DNA from 3 places in the Streptomyces sp. NPDC016459 genome. Region 2 is predicted to be linked to each of the others. Evidence: riboswitches for the same ligand, from Rfam matches in the RefSeq annotation. Region 2 holds a riboswitch; each other region holds the start of a gene.
What was found. A riboswitch is a leader RNA that binds a small molecule or an ion and turns the genes downstream of it on or off. The one in region 2 is predicted to bind thiamine pyrophosphate.
Positions count from the first base shown of each region.

Region 1: another riboswitch for thiamine pyrophosphate. It lies ahead of thiO (glycine oxidase ThiO); the one in region 2 lies ahead of ABZ567_RS27300 (thiamine ABC transporter substrate-binding protein).
Region 3: another riboswitch for thiamine pyrophosphate. It lies ahead of thiC (phosphomethylpyrimidine synthase ThiC); the one in region 2 lies ahead of ABZ567_RS27300 (thiamine ABC transporter substrate-binding protein).

Region 1 covers NZ_JBEYCR010000001.1:325,086-332,408, reverse strand. Annotated here, with positions in the region: gene pknB (Stk1 family PASTA domain-containing Ser/Thr kinase) at 1-1,007, opposite strand, end outside; gene ABZ567_RS01470 (thiazole synthase) at 1,040-1,834, opposite strand; gene thiS (sulfur carrier protein ThiS) at 1,840-2,040, opposite strand; gene thiO (glycine oxidase ThiO) at 2,037-3,218, opposite strand; TPP riboswitch at 3,216-3,329, opposite strand; gene ABZ567_RS01455 (FAD-dependent oxidoreductase) at 3,423-4,637, shown strand; gene ABZ567_RS01450 (Rv2175c family DNA-binding protein) at 4,681-5,046, shown strand; gene thiE (thiamine phosphate synthase) at 5,149-5,802, shown strand; gene metF (methylenetetrahydrofolate reductase [NAD(P)H]) at 5,954-6,871, shown strand; gene ABZ567_RS01435 (hypothetical protein) at 6,926-7,323, shown strand, end outside.
Region 2 covers NZ_JBEYCR010000015.1:53,110-60,432, forward strand. Annotated here, with positions in the region: gene ABZ567_RS27290 (ABC transporter ATP-binding protein) at 173-1,186, opposite strand; gene ABZ567_RS27295 (iron ABC transporter permease) at 1,186-2,799, opposite strand; gene ABZ567_RS27300 (thiamine ABC transporter substrate-binding protein) at 2,838-3,917, opposite strand; TPP riboswitch at 4,034-4,144, opposite strand; gene rlmN (23S rRNA (adenine(2503)-C(2))-methyltransferase RlmN) at 4,174-5,280, opposite strand; gene ABZ567_RS27310 (phosphatidate cytidylyltransferase) at 5,362-6,456, opposite strand; gene frr (ribosome recycling factor) at 6,456-7,013, opposite strand; gene pyrH (UMP kinase) at 7,108-7,323, opposite strand, start outside.
Region 3 covers NZ_JBEYCR010000004.1:202,791-210,113, forward strand. Annotated here, with positions in the region: gene ABZ567_RS13340 (metallophosphoesterase) at 65-1,513, shown strand; gene ABZ567_RS13345 (hypothetical protein) at 1,680-2,336, shown strand; gene thiC (phosphomethylpyrimidine synthase ThiC) at 2,431-4,218, opposite strand; TPP riboswitch at 4,212-4,346, opposite strand; gene ABZ567_RS13355 (YibE/F family protein) at 4,418-5,776, shown strand; gene ABZ567_RS13360 (SsgA family sporulation/cell division regulator) at 5,876-6,319, opposite strand; gene ABZ567_RS13365 (helix-turn-helix domain-containing protein) at 6,457-7,227, opposite strand.

The DNA of each region.
Region 1 (7,323 bases), on a different contig from region 2:
GGAGCGGGGGGCTCCGGCGCGGGCAACCGGTTCGTGTGCAGCACCGGCTGGGGGTCCTCCGCCCCGGCGGCCGGTACGGGCCGGGTGATCACACTGGTCCGGTCCTCAGCCGTGTCCCGGGCCCCCGGCCGGGCCTGCGGGGGTACGGCGTCCAGCTGCTCCTCGCCGAGCGCGGCGCGGGCCTCCCGGAGGAGGGCGAGCAGGGCGACGGCGTCGTGCGGGCGGACATCGGGGTGGCGGGCGGTGGCCGCCGCGACCAGCTCGTCGAGCTCCAGGGCGAGGCCGGGGACGGTGGCCGAGGGGGCGGGCACGTCGGTGTGGAGGTGCTGGTAGAGCACCTGGGCGGGGGTGTCGCCGCCATGGGGCTTGCCACCGGTCAGCATCTCGTACAGGACGACACCGCAGGCGTACACGTCGGCGCGGGTGTCGGCGGTGCCGTGCTCGATCTGCTCCGGCGCGAGGTACGAGACGGTGCCGAGGACCGAGCCGGTGGTGGCGGTCGCCGAGCCCACGGTCCGTACGAGACCGAAGTCGGCGACCTTGACCCGGCCGTCGTCCCCTATCAGGACGTTCTCCGGCTTCATGTCCCGGTGCACGAAGCCGGCCCGGTGCGCGGCGCCCAGCGCGGCGAGCATCGGCTCCAGGATGTCCAGGGCGGCGCGGGGTGCCAGGGCGCCGCGCTCGCGCAGGACGTCTCGGAGGGTGCAGCCGTCGACGTACTCCATCGCCAGGTAGACGTACGCACCCTCGGCGCCCTGGTCGAAGACCCCGACCACGTTGGGGTGGGCGAGGCGGGCGACGGACTTCGCCTCACGGATGAAGCGCTCGACGAAGGCGGCGTCGGTCGCGAGGGCGGGATGCATCACCTTGAGCGCGAGGACGCGGTCGAGGCGGGTGTCCACGGCCCGGTAGACCGTGGCCATCCCGCCGACGGCGATGCGCGCGTCGACGCGGTAGCGGCCGTCGAGCAGCCGCCCGACGAGGGGGTCCTGAAGGGTCGTGTCCACGGCGACGAGTCTACGAGCCGTGGGGCGGGGGGTCAGAAGGCCGGGCGTTCCGGGTCCAGGCGGGGGCGGCCGGCGGACGGGGAGGACGCCTCCGCGAAGTGGCGGCGGGGGATGCGGCCCGCCCGCCACGCCAGCCGCCCCGCCTCGACCGCGTGCCGCATCGCCGCCGCCATCAGGACCGGCTCCTGCGCCCGGGTCACCGCCGACGCCAGCATCACGGCCGCGCACCCCAGCTCCATCGCGAGCGTCGCGTCGGACGCCGTGCCCGCGCCCGCGTCGAGGATCACCGGCACCCCCGCCCGCTCCGTGATCAGCTGGAAGTTGTGCGGGTTGCGGATGCCGAGCCCGGAGCCGATGGGGGAGCCGAGCGGCATGATCGCCGCGCAGCCCACGTCCTCCAGCTTCCGTGCGAGGACCGGGTCGTCGTTGGTGTAGGGGAGGACGGTGAAGCCGTCGTCCACGAGGGTCTCGGCCGCGGCGAGGAGCTCCTCCCCGTCCGGCAGCAGGGTCCGCTCGTCGGCGACGACCTCCAGCTTGATCCAGTCGGTGCCGAGCGCCTCCCGCGCGAGCCGTGCGGTCAGGACCGCCTCGCCGGCCGTGAAGCAGCCCGCCGTGTTGGGCAGGACGCGGATGCCGAGCCGTTCCAGTACGGAGAGGACCGAGCCCTGCACGGTGGGGTCCAGGCGCCGCATGGCGACCGTCGTCAGTTCCGTACCGCTGGCGGTCAGCGAGCGCTCCAGGACGTCGAGGCTGGGCGCCCCGCCGGTGCCCATGATCAGGCGCGAGGAGAACTCCGTACCGCCGAGGACGAAGGTGTCGTCGGACATCGCGTTCAGCCTCCCTGTACCGCGGTGAGGACCTCGACCCGGTCGCCTTCGCCGAGGAGCGTCGACGGCCACTGCCCGCGCGGCACGACCGTCTCGTTGAGGGCGGCGGCGACCCCGGAGCGGGCCGTGGTCAGGGTGGCGACGAGGGCGTCGAGGGTGAGGGGGCCGGAGAGCTCGCGCGGTTCTCCGTTCACGGACACGTTCATGCGGGCTGCTCCTGACGTACGGGAGGGGCGGGGGCGAAACGGCGGGGGGTGAAGGGGCGCGCCTCGTCGGGGAGGACGCCGGTGGTGAGGACCTCGGCCATGACGTCGCCGGTGACGGGGGTGAGCAGGACCCCGTTGCGGTAGTGCCCGGTGGCCAGGTGCAGACCGGGAAGCGCGGTGGGGCCGAGCAGCGGCGCGTTGTCGGGGGACGCGGGGCGCAGGCCCGCCACGGTCTCGGTGAGCGGCAGCTCGGTGATCCCGGGGACCAGCTCGTGGGCGTCGCGCAGCAGCTCGTACACCCCGCCCGCCGTCACCGTGGTGTCCCAGCCGAGTTCCTCGCTGGTGGCGCCGACGACGAGCTCGCCGTTCTCGCGGGGCACCAGGTAGACGTGGCTGCCCCGCACGACGGCCCGGACGGTCCGGGAGAGGAAGGGGGCGTACGCGGCCGGCACCCGCAGTCGCAGCACCTGGCCCTTCACGGGGCGGACGGGCGGCAGCGCCTCGGCCGGCACGCCCGCGAGCCGCCCGCTCAGGCTTCCGGCGGCCAGGACGACCTGGTCGGCCGTCAGTTCCCGGCCTCCGGCGAGCACGGCGCCGCGCGCGCGGTCCCGCACCACCGTCAGGCTCTGCGCGAGGGCGCGGTGGAAGACCACCCCGGCCCGCTCGCAGGCGACGAGGAGCGCGGCGGCCAGTCGGCGCGGGTCGACCTGGTGGTCGCCGTCGACCCGCAGCCCGCCGCGCACCCCCGGGGCGAGCATGGGTTCGAGGCGGCGGCACTCGCGGCCGCTGAGCCACTCGGAGGCGAGCCCGCAGCGGGTCTGCAGGGCGTGCAGTTCGCGCAGGTGGGCCCGGTCGTCGGCGTCGAGGGCGACGGCGAGGGTGCCGCAGGCGCGGTAGCCGACGTCGTGCCCCGTGGACTCCTCGAGCTCGGCGACGAAGGCGGGGTAGCGCGCGGCGGAGGCGAGGTTGAGCCCGAGCAGGGTCTCCTCGCCGTAGTGGAGTTCGGTGACGGCGGCGAGCATCCCGGCCGCGACCCGTGCGGCGCCGCCGCCGGGGTCCGGGTCGACGACGGTGGTGCGCAGTCCGCGCCGGGCGGACCGCCAGGCCGTGACCAGGCCGACGATGCCGCCCCCGATCACGAGGACATCGGAGATGTCGGAGACATCGGAAGAACGCATGGGCGTCCAGCCCCTCCCTTCGCCGGCATGACCCGGATCAGGTTCGTACGGTCGGAGGCCGTCCCAGCCTCCCTCTCAGCCCGGTGCGTCCGGGCTCCCGCGAGTGCTTTACGCCCGCCAGACTAGCCTCCGTCCCCGAGGCGGCCACAGACCCCTCCTGGCCTCCGCATTCCTGATGGCTCGTCAGATGCGTAAGGTGGTCGGGTGAGCGAGCAGAAGCAGGCCCAGCAGCATGTCGTGATCGTCGGCGCCGGGATGGCGGGCGTACAGACCGCCGTCGCCCTGCGTGAACAGGGCTTCACCGGCCCCCTGACCCTCATCGGGGCCGAACCCCACCAGCCCTACGACCGGCCCCCGCTCTCCAAGGCCATCCTCCTCGGCAAGGCCGAGGACTCCGCCTTCGACGTCGACTTCGAGGTCCTCGGCATCGAGCTCCGCCTCGGCCTGGACGTCACAGGACTGCGCGCCGCCGACCACGAGATCGACACCGAGGCCGGACCCGTCCGCTACGACATCCTGGTCGTCGCCACCGGCGCCCAGCCGGTCACCCTGCCCGGCGCCGAGGGCGTCCCCGGCGTCCATCTGCTGCGGACCCTCGACGACGCCGTACGCCTCGGACCCGTCCTGGAGCGGCGCCACACCGTGGTGGTCGTCGGCGCCGGATGGATCGGCGCCGAGTTCGCCACCGCCGCGCGCGAGGCGGGCTGCGCCGTCACCGTGGTCGAGGCCGCCGACCGCCCCCTCGCCGGCGCACTGCCCGCCGAGGTCACCACCCCCATGGCCGAGTGGTACGGGGCCCACGGCGCCGAACTCCTCACCCATGCGCGCGTGGACACCGTCGAGCCCGGCCGCGTCCTCCTCGCCGACGGCCGCGAGCTCCCCGCCGACGCCGTCGTGGTCGGCATCGGGGCCCGCCCCGCCACCGGCTGGCTCACCGGCTCCGGCATCGTCCTCGACCCCGGCGGCGCCGTCACCGCTGACGAGCGGCTGCGCACCTCCCTGCCCGACGTGTACGCCGTCGGCGACTGCGCCTCCTTCCCCTCCGCCCGCTACGGCGAACGCCTCCTCGTCCACCACTGGGACAACGCCCTACAGGGCCCCCGCACGGTCGCCGCCGCGATCACCGGGGCCGCGGACACGCCGTACGACCCCGTCCCGTACTTCTGGTCCGAGCAGTTCGGCCGCTTCGTCCAGTACGCCGGCCACCACGCGGACGCGGACCGACTGCTCTGGCGCGGCGATCCCGCCGACGAGGCCTGGTCCGTGCTCTGGCTGCGGGCCGACGTGCCGGTGGCCCTCCTCGCCGTCGGCCGCCCCCGCGACCTGGCCCAGGGCCGCAAGCTCATCGAGACGGCGACGGCCGTGGACCCCACGCGCGCGGCGGACCCCTCCGTACCCCTGAAGGCGGCAGTCGCGTAGGGCCCGACTACCGGCTGTCAGCCCGGGATGGCAGGCTTGTCCTGTGACCGAGATTGACGTAAAGATCGATGCGCTCGTCCCCGCCTGGCTCTACGTGCCCGACATCGCGGAGATGCTCGACATCGAGGTGACGCGCGTGCGGCAGCTGATCAAGGAAGGTCAGCTGATCGCCGTGCGCCGTGGAGAGAACAACGCCCTGCAGATCCCCGCCGCCTTCATCCAGGGCGACAAGATCGTCAAGGGCCTCGTCGGGCTCCTGACCGTGCTGCGGGACGACGGCTTCACCGACGAGGAGATGCTGGAGTGGCTCTTCACTCCGGACGAGAGCCTGCCGGGCACGCCCGCGCAGGCCCTCGGCGAGAACCGCGGCACGGAGGTGAAGCGCCGCGCCCAGGCGCTCGCCCTCTGACACACGTACGCCCGAAGACACCACCAGCGGGTGTCGCGGTGGCCGGCTCCTCGCGGGGTCGGCCGCCGCGGCGCCGGCGACACCGACGGGGGGAACCCACCCATGCCCACGCCTCGTGAGCGGCTCGCCGACGCCCGGCTCTACCTGTGCACCGACGCCCGGAAGCGCCAGGGAGACCTGCCCGCCTTCCTCGACGCCGTGCTCTCCTCCGGCGTGGACATCGTGCAGCTCCGCGACAAGGGCATGGAGGCCGGTGAGGAGCTGGAGCACCTCGCCGTCTTCGCCGACGCCGCCCGACGCCACGGCAGGCTGCTCGCCGTGAACGACCGGGCCGACGTCGCCCACGCCATCGCCTCCGACGTGCTCCACCTGGGCCAGGGCGACCTGCCCGTGCCCGCCGCCCGCGCCATCCTCGGCGACGAGGCCCTGATCGGCCGGTCCTGCCACGCCGAGAGCGAGGCGGCCGCGGCCGCCGCCGAACCGGGCGTCGACTACTTCTGCACCGGCCCCTGCTGGCCCACCCCGACCAAGCCCGGACGGTACGCACCGGGCCTCGACCTCGTGCGGTACGCGGCGGGCCTGGCCCAGGACCGGCCCTGGTTCGCCATCGGCGGCATCGACGAGACCAACCTCGACGAGGTCCTGGACGCGGGCGCGCGCCGGATCGTCGTCGTCCGGGCCATCACCGAGGCCGACGACCCGGCGGCCGCGACCGCCGCCCTCGCCAAGCGGGTCCGGGAGCGCGCGGGGGAGTAGGGGCCTGGCCGAGGTGGCGTCCGGGACCGGCGCGCCCGCCCTGCGGAACTCGGCGGTTCGTCCAAGGACGCGCCCCGCCGGCTGTCCGAAACGGTGTCCATCAGCCGGACACCGTGTACGCCGCCCGCCGCACCCCGTCTAACCTGCCGGTATGGCCCTTGGTACCGCTTCCGTCCGTTCGGACCGCGCCCGCACGGTCCGCGAGATCCTCGCCTCCGGCGGCACGTCGTACTCCTTCGAGTTCTACGCGCCCCGGACCGAGAAGGGCGAACAGGGCCTCTGGAACGCACTGCGCCGGGTCGAGGCGGTCGGACCGAGCTTCGTCTCCGTGACCTACGGCGCCGGCGGCTCCACCCGCGGCGGCACCGTGAAGGCCACCCAGAAGATCGCCTCCGACACCACGCTCACCCCGGTCGCCCACCTCACCGCCGTCGACCACTCGGTCGCCGAGCTGCGCAACGTCCTCGGCCAGTACGCCGACGCCGGCATCCGCAACATGCTCGCGCTCCGAGGCGACCCGGCCGGCGACCCGCTCGGCGAGTGGGTCGAACACCCCGAGGGCGTCCGGTACGCGGCCGACCTCGTCCGGCTCATCAAGGAGTCGGGCGACTTCTGCGTGGGCGTCGCCGCCTTCCCGGAGATGCACCCCCGCTCCACCGACTGGGACACGGACATCAGGCACTTCGTGGACAAGTGCCGCGCGGGCGCCGACTACGCGATCACCCAGATGTTCTTCGACCCGGAGAACTATCTGCGGCTGCGCGACAGCGCCGCGAAGGCGGGCTGCGAGACCCCGATCATCCCCGAGGTCATGCCCGTCGTGAACGTGAAGACCCTCGGCCGGCTGCCCCAGCTGAGCAACGCGGCCTTCCCCGACGACGTGAAAGAGCGCATCCTCGCCGTCAAGGACGATCCCACCGCTGTACGCTCCATCGGTATCGAGTTCGCGACGGAGTTCTGCGCGCGGCTGCTCTCCGAGGGTGTCCCCGGACTGCACTTCATCACGCTGAACAGCTCCACCGCGACGCTCGAGATCTACGAGAATCTCGGACTGCACCAGCAGTCGTGACCGGTCGTACCCGCCCCGACCCGCGGCGGTGACCGTGGAGAGGGGCGGCGGGGCATGGGGTGGACGGTCCTCTACATCGCGTTCGGAGTGGTCGCACTGTGGTTGCTGGGGGAGGTGCTCCTCCAGTACAAGGCGCGGCTGCGCTGGCGGGTGCTCGCCTTCTGTGGCTTCCTCGGCGTGGTCCTGGGCGTGCTGCTGCCCTCGGTGACGGTGATCATCGCCGGGGCGGTCGCCTTCGCCGTCGGCCAGACGTACGTGACGCTGTCCTTCCGCCGTGGCTTCTCCACTGGCTGGGCGATCGGCGGCAATCCGGGCGCGAGCCGTCGCCGCAGGTCCGGCCCTTCCGCGCAGTCCGGGCCCACCCTTGAGGTCACCGAGCTCGCCTACGGCGGCGAGGACCCCTCGTACGCCGTACCGGAGGGCGAGGACGCTCAGCCAGCCGCGGTCTACGA
Region 2 (7,323 bases):
GGCACCCACCGGCCGAGACTCACAACAGGGCCACCCCCACGGGCGGCCCTCACCGGCTGAGACCCCCGACGGGGCCGCCCTCACCGGCTGAGACCCCGACGGGGCCGCCCCCACGGGCGGCCCCGTCGCCGTTCTCGTCCGTACGGATCAGGCCCTACGGGCGGCACTCCGGTCAGTCACCGAGCACCACGACCTCCTCCGCCCGGAAGGCCACCCCCACCTCGGCACCCTCCTCCGGCGCCTCCCGCAGGGGGAACTCCGCCTCCAGCGGCGGCCCGTCCACCGGACCGAGCCGTACGGCGACCCGGTCGCCCCGGAACGTCCGGGACTCGACTCGGCAGCGCAGGCCCTCGGCCGCGAGCCGCACCCCGCCCGGCCTGACCAGGAGCCGCCGCTCGCCCTGCGGCGCGCCCTCCGGCACCGGGATCCTCCCCCACGCGGTGTCCGCGACCGGCCCGCTCACCCGCGCCGCCACCACGTTGTCGAAACCCAGGAAGCGGGCCACGAACTCCGAGGCGGGCCGCGACCACACCTCGACCGGCGCACCCGACTGGGCGATGCGCCCGTCCCGCATGACGACCACCCGGTCCGCGAGCGCGAAGGCCTCCCCCTGGTCGTGGGTCACCGCGAGGACCGTCGTGCCGAGCCGCCCGAACAACTGCCGCAGCTCCACCACCAGCCGCTCCCGCAGCCCCCGGTCGAGCTGGCCGAGCGGTTCGTCCAGCATCAGCAGCCGGGGCCGGGGCGCCAGCGCGCGGGCCAGCGCCACCCGCTGCTGCTCGCCGCCGGAGAGCGCGGCGACCGACCGCCGCTCGGCGCCCGGCAGGCCGACGAGGTCGAGCAGCTCCGCCACCCGTTCGGTCTGTTCGGCGCGGCCCGCCCCCCGCATCCGCAGCCCGAAGGCGACATTGCCACCCACGTCCCGCTGCGGGAACAGCTGATGGTCCTGGAACATCAGGCCCACCCCGCGCCGGTGCACCGGCACCCCGCTCTGGTCGGCGCCACCGAGCAGCACCCGGCCGCCGTCGAGGTCCTGGAGTCCGGCGACGACCCGCAGCAGCGTGGACTTGCCGCTGCCGCTGGGCCCGAGGACGCACACGATCTCGTGCTCGGCGACCTCCAGGTCCACGGCGTCCAGCGCGGCCCGCTCCCCGAACCGTACGGTCGCGCGATCGAGTCTCAGCATCAGAACTCCCCGGAGGTCCGGTCGGTCCGGAGCCGTTCGAGCAGCAGCAGGGACACCGCGCACACCACCATCAGGATCGTCGAGAGGGCCATCGCCTGGCCGTAGTTGAGCTCGCCGGGCCGCCCGAGGAGCCGGGCCACCGCCACCGGGAGCGTCGGGCTCTCGGGCCGGGCGATGAAGACCGTCGCACCGAACTCGCCGAGCGAGACCGCGAAGGCGAACCCGGCGGCGATGAGCAGCGCCCGCCGCACCAGCGGCAGGTCCACCTCCCGCCAGGCCCGCCACGGCGAGGCGCCGAGCACGGCCGCCGCCTCCCGCAGCCGCTCGTCGACCGCGCGCAGCACCGGCAGCATCGTCCGTACGACGAAGGGGACACCGACCAGGGCCTGCGCGAGGGGCACGAGGATCCAGCTGGCCCGCAGGTCGAACGGCGGTTCGTCCAGGGTGATGAGGAAACCGAAGCCGACGGTCACGGCGGACACCCCGAGCGGCAGCATCAGGAGCGCGTCGAAGCCGCGTACCAGCCGGCCTGCCCGCCGGGTGAGCGCCGCCGCCGCGAGCCCGCCGATCAGCACCGCGATTCCGGTGGCGGCCACCGCGTACCGCAGCGAGTTCCCGATCGCCTCCAGGGGCGGTACGAGGAAGGTGCCGGACTCGTCGAGCGAGCCGAGCGCCCGGTAGTAGCCGAGGCCGTAGCCGCCGGACCCGGCGAAGGACCGCTCCACGAGCACCCCGAGCGGGAGCAGGATCAGCAGCGCCACCGAGACGAGGACGCCTCCGAGCAGCGCCCACTGCCCGGCGCCGCGCGGCCGGCGCGCGGTCCGCTCCGGCGGTACGAGCCGCAGCGCCGTCTCCCGCCTCCGTACCGTCCGGGCGTGCACGGCCAGGATCGCGCCGACCGCCACGAACTGGACGAGGGTCAGGACGGCGGCCGTCGGCAGGTCGAGCAGCCGGGCGGTCTGGCGGTAGATCTCCGCCTCCAGGGTGGAGTAGGCGTCCCCGCCGAGGATCTGCACGACGCCGAAGGAGGTGAAGGTGAAGAGGAAGACCATCAGGGCGGCCGCCGCCACCGCCGGCACGAGGGCGGGCAGCGTCACCGTCCGCCAGGCCGTCAGACGCGAGGCGCCGAGGACCCGGGCGGCCTCCTCCTGGCGCGGGTCCAGCTGGGACCATAGCCCGCCGACGGTCCGTACGACGACCGCGTAGTTGAAGAAGACATGGGCAAGGAGGATCGCCCACACACTCGTGTCGAGCCGCAGCCCCCACAGCTCGTCCGTCAGACCGTTCCGGCCGACGAGCGCGAGGAACGCGGTGCCGACCAGGACCGTCGGCAGCACGAACGGCACCGTCACCACGGCCCGCAGCACGCCCTTGCCGGGGAAGTCGAAGCGGGCGAAGACATACGCGCCGGGCAGCGCGACGAGCAGCGTCAGCGCCGTGGAGGCGAGCGCCTGCCACGCCGTGAACCCGAGCACGTCGAGGATGTCCGGCCGGCTCAGCGTCTCGCCGATCCGCCCGAACCGCCACGCCCCGTCGGGCCGCAGCCCCCGCTCGACGATCGAGACGACCGGCCAGGCGAAGAAGACCCCGAAGAACGCGGCGGGCAGGGCCATGAGCCCCAGCCGCGCCGCGCTCCCCCGCAGGTCGCGCGTCACTTCAGGACGAGCGACGACCACTGCTGGATCCACGGGTCACGCTTCTCTGCGATCTTCTCGGGCGCCATGGTCTGCGGCCTGTCGATGACCACGCCGTGCTTCGTGAAGAGCTCCGGCAGGGCGGCGTCCTTCGCCACCGGGTTCACGAACATCTGGAGCGGCATGTCCTCCTGGAACTCCTTCGAGATCAGGAAGTCGATCAGCGCCTTGCCGCCGACGGGGTTCTTCGCCCCGTTCAGGAGGCCGGCGAACTCGGTCTGCCGGAAGCAGGTGCCGGTGGAGACGCCGGTCGGCGCCACCTTCGGCTGCGGCTCGCCGTACAGCACCTCGACCGGCGGGCTGGAGGCGTACGACACGACGAGCGGCCGGTCGCCCTCGGCCTGCTTGCCGCCGGCCGAACCGGAGAACTCCTGGTTGTAGGCGAGCTCCCAGCTGTCGACGGTCTCCACACCGTTGGCCTTGAGCTTCGTCCAGTAGTCCTGCCAGCCTTCGTCGCCGTACTTGGCGGCCGTACCGAGGAGGAAGCCGAGGCCCGGGGAGGACCGCTCGGGGTTCTCGACGACGAGCAGGTCCTTGTACGCCGGCTTCACCAGGTCGTCGAAGGTCTGCGGCGGCGCCAGCTTCTTGTCGGCGAAGTACTTCTTGTCGTAGTTGACGCAGATGTCGCCGGAATCGATCGGCGTGACCCGGTGCTCCTTGTCGAGCCGGTACGCGGCCGGGACGCGGTCCAGGCCCTTCGCCTCGTACGGGACGAAGATCCCGTTGTCGAGGGCGCGGGACAGCAGGGTGTTGTCGACGCCGAAGAAGACGTCACCCTGCGGGGAGCCCTTGGTCAGGATCTCCTTGTTGACGGCCTCGCCCGCGTCCCCGCTCTTGAGGACCCTCACGGTGAAACCGGTCTGCTTCGTGAACTGCGCGAGCACCTCCTTGGAGGCGTTGAAGGAGTCGTGGCTGACGAGTGTCACGGTCTTCGGAGCGGGCGCGCCGGACGCGCCCGCGGCGTCACGGACGTCGTCCGTGCCGCAGGCGGTGAGGGCGGTGACGCCCAGGGCCGCGAGGAGCGCGGTGGCCGCCATCCTCTTGGTGCTCACGGAGATTTTGGTGCTCACTGAGATTTCCTCCTGGGTATGACCAGGAAGAGACGCGGCCCTGCCCACGACCGGCGGACCGGACGCGGGCAGGGCGCAACAGCTTGAGTTAACGACCGAACTTCCTACCCAGAATGACCTGGGCAAGGTTCAGAGGGTCTGCGGTCCTACGGTGACCGCACTCTCAGCGCTGTGGCGCTCCCCTGTCGGAATATGGAGATGTGTTCGAGCTCAGAGTACAAGGTCAGCGTTCGGCGGCGGCCAGCTGTCCACAGGCACCGTCGATCTCCTGGCCCCGGGTGTCCCGGACGGTCACCGGGACGCCATGGCGGGCGATGGCCTCGACGAAGGCCTTCTCGTCCTCGGGACGGGACGCGGTCCACTTCGAACCGGGCGTCGGGTTCAGCGGGATCAGGTTGACGTGCACCCGTCGGCCCTTGAGGAGTCGGCCGAGAAGGTCACCTCGCCAGGCCTGGTCGTTGATGTCCCGGATGAGCGCGTACTCGATGGAGATCCGGCGTCCGGACTTCTCCGCGTACTCCCAGGCCGCGTCGAGGACCTCCCGCACGTTCCAGCGGGTGTTCACCGGCACCAGGGTGTCCCGCAGCTCGTCGTCCGGGGCGTGCAGCGACACCGCGAGCCGGCACTTGAAGCCCTCGTCGGAGAAGCGCAGCATCGCCGGCACCAGACCCACGGTGGAGACGGTGATCCCGCGCTGGGAGAGGCCCAGACCGTCCGGCTCGGGATCGGTGAGCCGCCGGATGGCGCCGACGACCCGCTTGTAGTTCGCGAGCGGTTCTCCCATGCCCATGAACACGATGTTGGAGAGCCGCGCCGGTCCCCCGGGCACCTCGCCGTCGCGCAGGGACCGCATGCCGTCGACGATCTGGTGCACGATCTCGGCGGTCGACAGGTTCCGGTCGAGCCCGGCCTGCCCGGTCGCGCAGAACGGGCAGTTCATCCCGCAGCCGGCCTGCGAGGAGATGCACATGGTCACCCGGTCCGGGTAGCGCATGAGCACCGACTCGACGAGCGTGCCGTCGTGCAGCCGCCACAGGGTCTTACGGGTGGTGTCGTCGTCGCACGAGATGTGCCGCACCACGGACATCAGATCGGGAAGCAGCTCCCCGGCCAGCTTCTCCCGCGAGGCGGCCGGGATGTCCGTCCACTCGGCGGGATCGTGCGCGTACCGCGCGAAGTAGTGCGTGGACAGCTGCTTGGCACGGAAGGGCTTCTCGCCGATCGCGGCGACGGCCTCCTTCCGCTCGGCGGGCGTGAGGTCGGCCAGGTGCCGCGGCGGCTTCTTGGCTCCGCGGGGGGCGACGAAAGTGAGTTCTCCGGGCTTGGGCATGGTGATACCAGTGTCGCAGAGATACGAAGAAGGGCCCGCCGCCCCTGTGGACAACGAGCCCTTCACGTGAAGAACCGCAGGTCAGGCGGTACCGACGAACAGCGCGAGCAGCAGCCACACCACTGGTGCCGTGGGCAGCAGGGAGTCGAGGCGGTCCATGATGCCGCCGTGGCCCGGAAGCAGCGTGCCCATGTCCTTGATGCCCAGGTCCCGCTTGATCATCGACTCGCCGAGGTCGCCGAGCGTCGCGCTCGCCGCCACCGCGAGACCGATGATCAGGCCCTGCCACCAGATGCCGTCGTCGATCAGGAACTCCATGCACAGAGCTCCCGCCGCCATCGCGAACGTCACCCCGCCGACCAGACCCTCACGGGTCTTGCCGGGGCTGATCCGCGGGGCCAGCTTGTGCTTGCCGAAGCGCCAGCCGATCGCGTACGCCCCGGTGTCGCTGACCACGGTCAGGAGCAGGAAGGTCAGCACCCGCTGCGGACCGTCCTCGGCGGTCAGCAGCAGCGCCACGAAGGTCGCGAGGAACGGCACGTAGAACGCGGCGAACACGCCCGCCGTGACGTCCTTCAGATAACCCCCGGGAGGCTCCGTCATCCGCCACACCAGCACGGCGAGCGCCGTCAGCGCCATCGCCACCCAGGCGCCCTCGGCACCCCGGACGTAGCCGGCGACGACCATCGCCGCGCCGCCGACCGCGAGCGGGACCAGCGGAGCCTTGATCGCCTTGCGCTCCTGGAGGCGGGAGGTCAGCTCCCAGAGACCGACCACCACGGCGACCACGATCACCCCGACGAACGCCGGCTTCCAGATGAACAGCGACGCGAAGACGACGGTGCCGAGACCGACCCCGACCCCTATGGCCGCGCCCAGGTCGCGCCCCGCGGTCTTCTTCTTCCGGGGTGCGGGCGGCGGAGGCGGGGCGGGGCTGTGCATGGGCTCCTGCGGGTGCTCGTGCGGCGTCTCCTCACGGAACAGGGGACCGCTCGGGTGAGCGGCCCCCCGTCCGTGACCGTCCTGGAATCCGCCGGCGGGAACGTCGGGCACGATGGGCATGGGCCGAGTCTGCGCCGCCAGATGCCGATCGTATGCGGGACCCGCCGGGACGGGCCCCTGGTCGGGTCCCCTACTGCCGGAACCGGCCGGGGCCCCCCAGGAAGAGTCGTTCATCAGACCTCGAGCAGCTCGGCTTCCTTGTGCTTGAGCAGCTCGTCCACCTGCGTGACGTACTTCGCGGTGGTGTCGTCGAGCTCCTTCTCGGCGCGGCGGCCCTCGTCCTCGCCGACCTCACCGTCCTTGACGAACTTGTCGATGGTCTCCTTGGCCTTGCGGCGCACCGAGCGGATCGAGATCTTCGAGTCCTCGGCCTTGGTCTTGGCGACCTTGATGTACTCCCGGCGGCGCTCCTCGGTCAGCTCCGGGAAGACCACCCGGATGATGTTGCCGTCGTTGCTCGGGTTGACGCCGAGGTCCGAGTCCCGGATCGCCTGCTCGATGTTGCGCAGCGCGCTCTTGTCGAACGGGGTCACCACGGCCATCCGGGGCTCCGGGACGGAGAAGGACGCCAGCTGGTTGATGGGGGTGATGGCGCCGTAGTACTCAGCCACGATCTTGTTGAACATCGCCGGGTGCGCACGGCCGGTGCGGATCGCGGCGAAGTCCTCCTTGGCGACCACGACCGCCTTCTCCATCTTCTCCTCGGCCTCGAGGAGGGTCTCTTCGATCACCACATGCTCCTGCGTGTCGTCGCGTTGTGTCCTGCACGGTGTACGACCGGCAGGGCTCTGTCCAGCCCCTTGCGGGGCCGTTCCCCGGTTCGGGTCAGGCCCGGGTGCCCTGGTCGCTCACGAGCGTGCCGATCTTCTCACCCTTCACCGCGCGAGCGATATTGCCCTCGGTGAGCAGTTCGAAGACGAGGATCGGGAGGTTGTTGTCCCGGCACAGGGTGATGGCGGTGGCGTCGGCGACCTTGAGGTTGCGGGCGAGCACCTCGCCGTACTCCAGTGCGTCGAACTTGACCGCGTCGGGGTTGGCCTT
Region 3 (7,323 bases), on a different contig from region 2:
TGGGCGCACGACACCGCGGACCTCCCCGACCAGGTCGGTCCGCGATGTGCAGGGCATCGCGACGGTGGTGGAGGGGTCCATGACTCAGGGGGCCGGGCAGGAGCCCGTGGTGCGCACGGCGACATTGCGTGACTTCCGCGTACCGCCGTACGCCCGGGTGCCCGTACAGGGCCATGCCACCGAACCGACAGCGACGGACGCCCAGCCGGCACCCGCGCCGGCCGGGAGCCCCGCCGCGCCCGCACCGCCCCCGCCGTCCGGGAGCCCCCACGCGCCCGCGCCGGCCGAGGCCACGCGCCCGGCCACCGCAGCGGGGACGGCCCCCGCGCCGCAGCCCGCGCCGCCAGGGCCCGATCCCGCCTCACCGCCGACCGCGCCGGCACCCGCACCCGCCGCCGCGCCCGCGCCTCCGCAGGCACCGCCCGCACCCGCGCCCACCGCGCCCATGCCCGCCGAGCCGACCCTCCATCTGGGACGCCGTGCCGCCCCCGCGTACGCCACCGCGGCCGGTTCCTCCATCGTCTCCGTCGCCACCGGCCACCCCGGCAACGCCTTCCCCGACGAGGCGATGCCCGAGGGCTACACGCCGACCGAGCGCGACCTCCCGGTCATCAACCGCGGCGACACCGTCCAGGTCCCGGTCCCCCCCGAGTCCGCCCCCGCCGGCGAGCCCGCCCCCGCGGGCGGCGAGGGACCCGGCCCGCTCTTCGTCGTCGGTGACGTCCACGGCTATCTCGACGAGCTCGTCGCCGCCCTGCACGCCCAGGGCCTCATCGACGAGAACGGCGGCTGGGCCGCGGGCAACGCCCGGCTCTGGTTCCTCGGCGACTTCACCGACCGCGGCCCCGACGGCATCGGCGTCATCGACCTCGTCATGCGGCTCTCCGCCGAGGCCGCCGCCGCCGGCGGCTACTGCAAGGCCCTCATGGGCAACCACGAGCTGCTGCTCATCGGCGCCAAGCGCTTCGGCGACACGCCAGTGAACTCCGGCGCCGGCACCGCGACCTTCCAGGCCGCCTGGCTGCTCAACGGCGGCCAGAAGCACGACATGGACCGGCTCCAGGACGTCCACCTCCAGTGGATGTCCCGGCTCGACGCCGTCGTGCGCGAGGACGACCACCTCCTGCTGCACTCCGACACCACCGCGTACCTCGAATACGGCGAGACCATCGAGGACGTCAACGACACGGTCCACGAGATCCTCAACCGCAACGACGCCGACGAGGTCTGGGACGTCTTCCGCAAGTTCACCAAGCGCTTCGCCTTCCGCGACGAAGGCGGCCCGCAGGCCGTCCAGGAACTGCTCTCCACCTACGGCGGTCGCCGGATCGTCCACGGCCACAGCCCGATCCCGTACCTCCTCGGCCAGGTCGGCACGGAGGACGGCGAGGGCAGCGCCGGCCCGGTCGTCGACGGTCCGCACGTGTACGCGGGCGGTCTGGCGATCGCCATGGACGGCGGAGTGACCATGGCCGGAAAGCTCCTGGTCGTCCAGCTCCCCCTGGACCGCTGAGGCATCACCCTGCGCATCCGCGAAAGGCGAATTCCGGAAACACCCTGTCAGCGTGTGGCACCCCCGTCCTACCATCAGGTGCATCCGTAGCAGGCTCTCCTCCGTTTCCGCCCGACCCACCGTGTTCCACGGCTGATCCGGGCCGACGGAGCATCGGGGGACGCACATGAACGTGGCTCCGCACCTGCTGACCGAGGACCGCGCCGAGTACGAGCGGATCCTCGACGACGCACTCAGCACCGCCCACGCACGCCCGGACCTCGCCGGGGCCGGGACCAGGCTCACGCTCGCGCAACTGCGCGCCCTGACGCTGAACGCGACGTCGCTGGTCACCAGCGCGGCGGCGAGCGAGTACGACCACTTCGTGAAGGTCCGCGAGCAGAACCGCGCCGCGCTCGGGGCCCGGCCACCGGTCCCTTCCGACCGTCCCGGCCCCGGCGCGGGCGTCGTCGCGATCTTCACCGTCCTGGTGCCCGTCCTCGCCGGGGCGGCCGCCGTCATACTCCTGCTGGTCGGCGCGGTCCTGCGGGCCCTCGCCCCCTCGCTGGTGTTCGGGGCGACGCTGCTGACCGCCGGCCTGGTCTTCGGCGCCGTGGCCGCGGCCGGACTGCTCTGCGCGGCCGCCGGGCTCCTCGTCACGGCCCTGCGCAACAGTCCGGCCGAGGTCAGCACGGGCGCCGCGCCGGACGACGAGCTGTCCCGCGCCCGGGAGGCCTGGCGCCGCGCCCTTCTCGAGCGCGGCATCCTCCCCTTCCTCCGCGACGTCCTCGCCGCCACCGCCCCGCCCACAGGCCCGTCCCCCGGCCCGCCCGTCAACCAGTAGGCCACCCCTCCCCGGCACGCCACCGGCCCGCGACTCCCCCGGGGTCGCGGGCCGGATCATGCGCCGGAAGGGTCAGGACAGGACCCGGAAGGCGTCAGTCCGCCAGCGGCAGGTAGACGCGATTACCACTCGCGGCGAACTCCTTGGACTTCTCCGCCATGCCGGCCTCGATCTCCTGCTGCGTACCGCCGTGCTCACGACGGATGTCATGCGAGATCTTCATGGAACAGAACTTCGGACCGCACATCGAGCAGAAGTGCGCGGTCTTCGCGGGCTCCGCCGGCAGCGTCTCGTCGTGGAACTCCCGCGCGGTGTCCGGGTCGAGCGCCAAGTTGAACTGGTCCTCCCAGCGGAACTCGAACCGCGCGTCCGAGAGCGCGTCGTCCCACTCCTGCGCGCCCGGGTGCCCCTTCGCGAGGTCCGCCGCGTGAGCCGCGATCTTGTACGTGATGACACCCGTCTTCACGTCGTCCCTGTTCGGCAGGCCCAGGTGCTCCTTGGGCGTGACGTAGCAGAGCATCGCCGTCCCCCACCAGGCGATCATCGCCGCGCCGATGCCGGAGGTGATGTGGTCGTACGCGGGCGCCACATCCGTCGTCAGCGGGCCGAGCGTGTAGAACGGCGCCTCCTCGCAGATCTCCTGCTGGAGGTCGATGTTCTCCTTGATCTTGTGCATCGGGACGTGCCCGGGGCCCTCGATCATCGTCTGCACGTTGTGGCGCTTGGCGATCGTGTTCAGCTCGCCGAGCGTACGCAGCTCCGCGAACTGCGCCTCGTCGTTGGCGTCCGCGATCGAACCGGGGCGCAGCCCGTCGCCGAGTGAGTACGTGACGTCGTACGCCGCCAGGATCTCGCAGAGCTCCTCGAAGTTCGTGTAGAGGAAGTTCTCCTTGTGGTGCGCGAGACACCAGGCGGCCATGATCGAGCCGCCGCGCGAGACGATGCCGGTCTTGCGGCGCGCGGTGAGCGGCACGTACGGCAGGAGTACGCCGGCGTGCACGGTCATGTAGTCCACGCCCTGCTCGGCCTGCTCGATGACCGTGTCCTTGTAGATCTCCCAGGTCAGCTCCTCGGCCCGGCCGTCGACCTTCTCCAGGGCCTGGTAGAGCGGCACGGTGCCGATGGGGACGGGGGAGTTGCGCAGGACCCATTCGCGGGTGGTGTGGATGTTGCGGCCGGTGGACAGGTCCATGACCGTGTCGGCGCCCCACTTGGTCGCCCAGGTCATCTTCTCCACCTCCTCCTCGATGGAGGAGGTGACGGCGGAGTTGCCGATGTTGGCGTTGACCTTCACCAGGAACCGCTTGCCGATGATCATCGGCTCGATCTCGGGGTGGTTGACGTTCGCCGGGAGCACCGCGCGACCCGCGGCGATCTCGTCCCGTACGACCTCGGGGGAGACGTTCTCCCGGATCGCCACGTATTCCATCTCCGGGCTGATCTCGCCCCGGCGGGCGTACGCGAGCTGCGTCACCGCCCGGCCGTCACGGCCCCGGCGCGGCAGGCGCGGGCGGCCGGGGAAGACGGCGTCGAGGTTCTTGAGCCCGCCGCCGCGCGGTGAGGTGTGCTTGATGCCGTCGTCCTCGGGGCGGGCCGGGCGGCCCGCGTACTCCTCGGTGTCGCCGCGGCCGATGATCCAGTTCTCGCGCAGCGGCGGGAGGCCCCGTCGTACGTCGGTGTCGACGGTGGGGTCGGTGTACGGGCCGGAGGTGTCGTACAGCGTGACGTCCTTGCCGTTGGTGAGGTGTACCTGACGGACCGGCACCCTGAGGTCGGGGCGCGAGCCCTGGACGTACCCCTTGTGCCAGCCCGGCGTGCGCTCGCCGTCGACAGAGGTGCCGTCCTGGTCGGAGGCAGGCGTGCGTGCGTCCTGAATGGTCATGAGACCGATCTCCCTACGCCGGCATTACCCGGTAACAGGTTCGGCGGTCGGCGCAGCCTCTTCCCGTACGCGCGTACGGTGATCAGCGCCCTCTCAGCCCGGTGCTCCGAGCTCCCGCGTGTGCAAAGGTGCCACCACGCTAGCGTCATCCCTGGCGTGCTGAACAGTGGGCCCCCGCCGTTCTTGCGATGATCGGTCGGTGACTTCCCCCGAGCAGACTCCCGAGCCGCACGGCCACGACCCCGGTCCCGGCCCCTCCCACGGGCACGGCCAGGGGCACGGCCACAGCCACAGCCACGGCCCCGCCGCCCCGGTGTCCCGGCACCTGCGCAAGGTCATCGCCGCCGTCCTGATCCCCTTCGCCACCGCCGTCGTGGTCGGCCTCGCGGTGCTGTGGCCGGGCGGCGCCCCGGCGCACGACCGCACCGGGGTCGGCTTCGACCGGCAGACCGAGCAGGGCAGGGTCGTCGCCGTCGAGCAGGTCGACTGCAAGGACGTGAACGCCGCGCAGGTCCCGCCGACCGGTGACACCTCCACCCCGGAGGGGCGCGAGGCCGTCGAGTCCCAGCAGGGCCAGTGCGAGAAGGCGACCGTCGAACTGGTCAGCGGCCCGGAGAAGGGACGCAGGTTCACCGAGATCGTGCAGCCGGACGCGCCCCGCCAACTGGACCGGGGCCAGGGGGTGGTGGTGGCGTACGCTCCCGACGCCCCGCGTGACCTGCAGTATTCGGTGACCGACGTGAACCGCAAGGTGCCGTTGGCGGTACTGGCCGGGATCTTCGCCCTCGTCGTCGTGCTCGTCGGCCGGATGCGCGGCGTAATGGCGCTCATCGCGCTCGTCGCGAGCTTCCTGGTGCTGACGTTCTTCATCCTGCCGGCGATCCTGGAGGGATCGAATCCGCTGGTGGTGGCGGTGGTCGGGTCGAGCGCAATCATGTTGATCGCCCTCTACATGTGCCACGGCCTCTCGGCCCGCACCTCGGTCGCGGTGCTCGGGACGCTGATCTCGCTGCTTCTGATCGGTCTGCTCGGCTCGCTCTTCATCGGCTGGGCCTCGCTCAGCGGCAACACCGACGACAACACCGGTCTGATCCACGGCCTGTACCCGGGCATCGACATGTCCGGCCTGCTCCTGGCCGGAATCATCATCGGTTCGCTCGGTGTGCTCGACGACGTGACGGTCACCCAGACCTCGGCCGTCTGGGAACTGCACCAGGCCGACCCGGGCATGGGGCCGCGCGCCCTGTACCGGGCCGCCATCCGGATCGGACGCGACCACATCGCCTCGGTCGTGAACACGCTTGTGCTCGCCTACGCCGGCGCCGCCCTCCCGCTGCTGCTGCTCTTCTCGATCGCGCAGAGCAGCATGGGGACGGTGGCCAACAGCGAGCTGGTCGCCGAGGAGATCGTGCGGACCCTGGTGGGGTCGATCGGCCTGGTCGCCTCCGTGCCGGTCACCACGGCGCTCGCGGCCCTGGTGGTCTCCGCCGACCGACCGGCTTCCGGGGGGACCCGGCCCGCGACGGCACGGGGCGGACGGCGCCGCCGCGCCAAGTGAGGCGTAGGAGCCACGTCATGGTGGGTGACGTACGAGCCCGAGGTGGTGGGCGACGTACGAGCCGCGTGGTGGCAGACGGACGAGGGGGTGGGCGCCGGTTCAGGCGGCGGGTCCCGCGCTCTCCTCGGCCAGGATCCGGCCGAGAGCGGCCTCCAGGTTGTCCTCGAAGTCGCCGAGGCTCCGTTCCTGACCGAGCGGGACGAGCTTGTCCGTACGGTCGAGGAAGGCGACGAGCGGCGGCGCGCTGGCCCGGAACAGGGCACGGTCGCCGCCGACCTGAAGCCGGATGGAGACGTCCGAGAGGCCTTCGGGCTCCGTCGGGGCGATGTGCACATCGCCGTCCCCGCTCGGCCGGGCGATGCCGTCGAGCAGCAGTTCCCGGCCGAACGCCCAGGTCACAGGAGCGTCCCCGGGAAGGTGGAAGGTCATCCGCACCGCGTAGGGATCCCGGGTCTCATATCGCAGTTCGACCGGGATCCTGAAGGAGAGCTCCTCGGAGACGAGGAAGCTCATCAGGACTTCCGCCTGAACGGACTCTCGCATCGTGTACCCCGCAGTAGATGGAGCAGTTGTGTAAACACAGCTGCTGAAAGCTGTGACCGAAACGGCCAGGAATGATCCCCCGTGCCCTCTTGACGCAATCGTGCTGTACGCGCTAGCAGATCACAAGGAGTGATTTTTCAGATACTGATAGAGAAAGCGAGGGAGTTGAAGAGCCGTCCGATCTCCGTGCGTAGTCGTTCGACTGCGGGGAGCAACTGTTCTTCCTGGTGAAGAGGGAGGGAAATGGCCATTGCGGCCGCCGCGGAGCCCGCGGTGATGGGGATCGCGGCACAGACCGTGCCGAGTGCATATTCCTGACGCTCCACCAGGGGCTCCATTCGCCCCAAACCATCCAAACGTTCCACAAGCATGCGGCGGTTACGCACAGTGAACGGGGTGATGGCTTCCACCGGATGCCGGTCGAGGTGGTCTTGACGAGATTTCACATCGAGTTGGCTCAGCAGACACTGACCGATCGCATGGGCGTGGGCGGTCTGCCGGAAATCGGCCCATTCCTCCACGGCGGGGGCGGCCGGAGTGTCGGCGACGGCGACGAGCTCGATCTCCCCCTCTCGATAGAGGGCGAAGTACACCGGCACACCGATCTCGTCCCGCCAGCGGGCAAGGGAGTCTTCGATCTTGATGCGACGATTCTGCACGGCTTCGCCGCCGGCCAGCCGGACGGCGGCCTCCCCCAGCACGAACACACCCTTCTCACGGCGCAGATAGCCCTCGTGCGTCAGGGTGCGGAGCAGGTGGTACGTGGTGGGCAGCGGGAGGCCCGTCTCACGGGCGAGCTGCTTGGCCGGCGCGCCGCCCTCATGGGAGGCCACGGCCTCCAGAAGTCTCAGCGCGCGCTGAACCGAGCCGATCAGGGTAGGCGCAGCCGTATGCGTAGCCGTGGCCAAAGGTCACCCCCAGGCGTGACGACGGATGCATCGCACCCGCCCGCGGGGGCCGCCCCCGCGCGCCCGCCGGGCCTGGGAAACCGCTGGTCAGTAGGG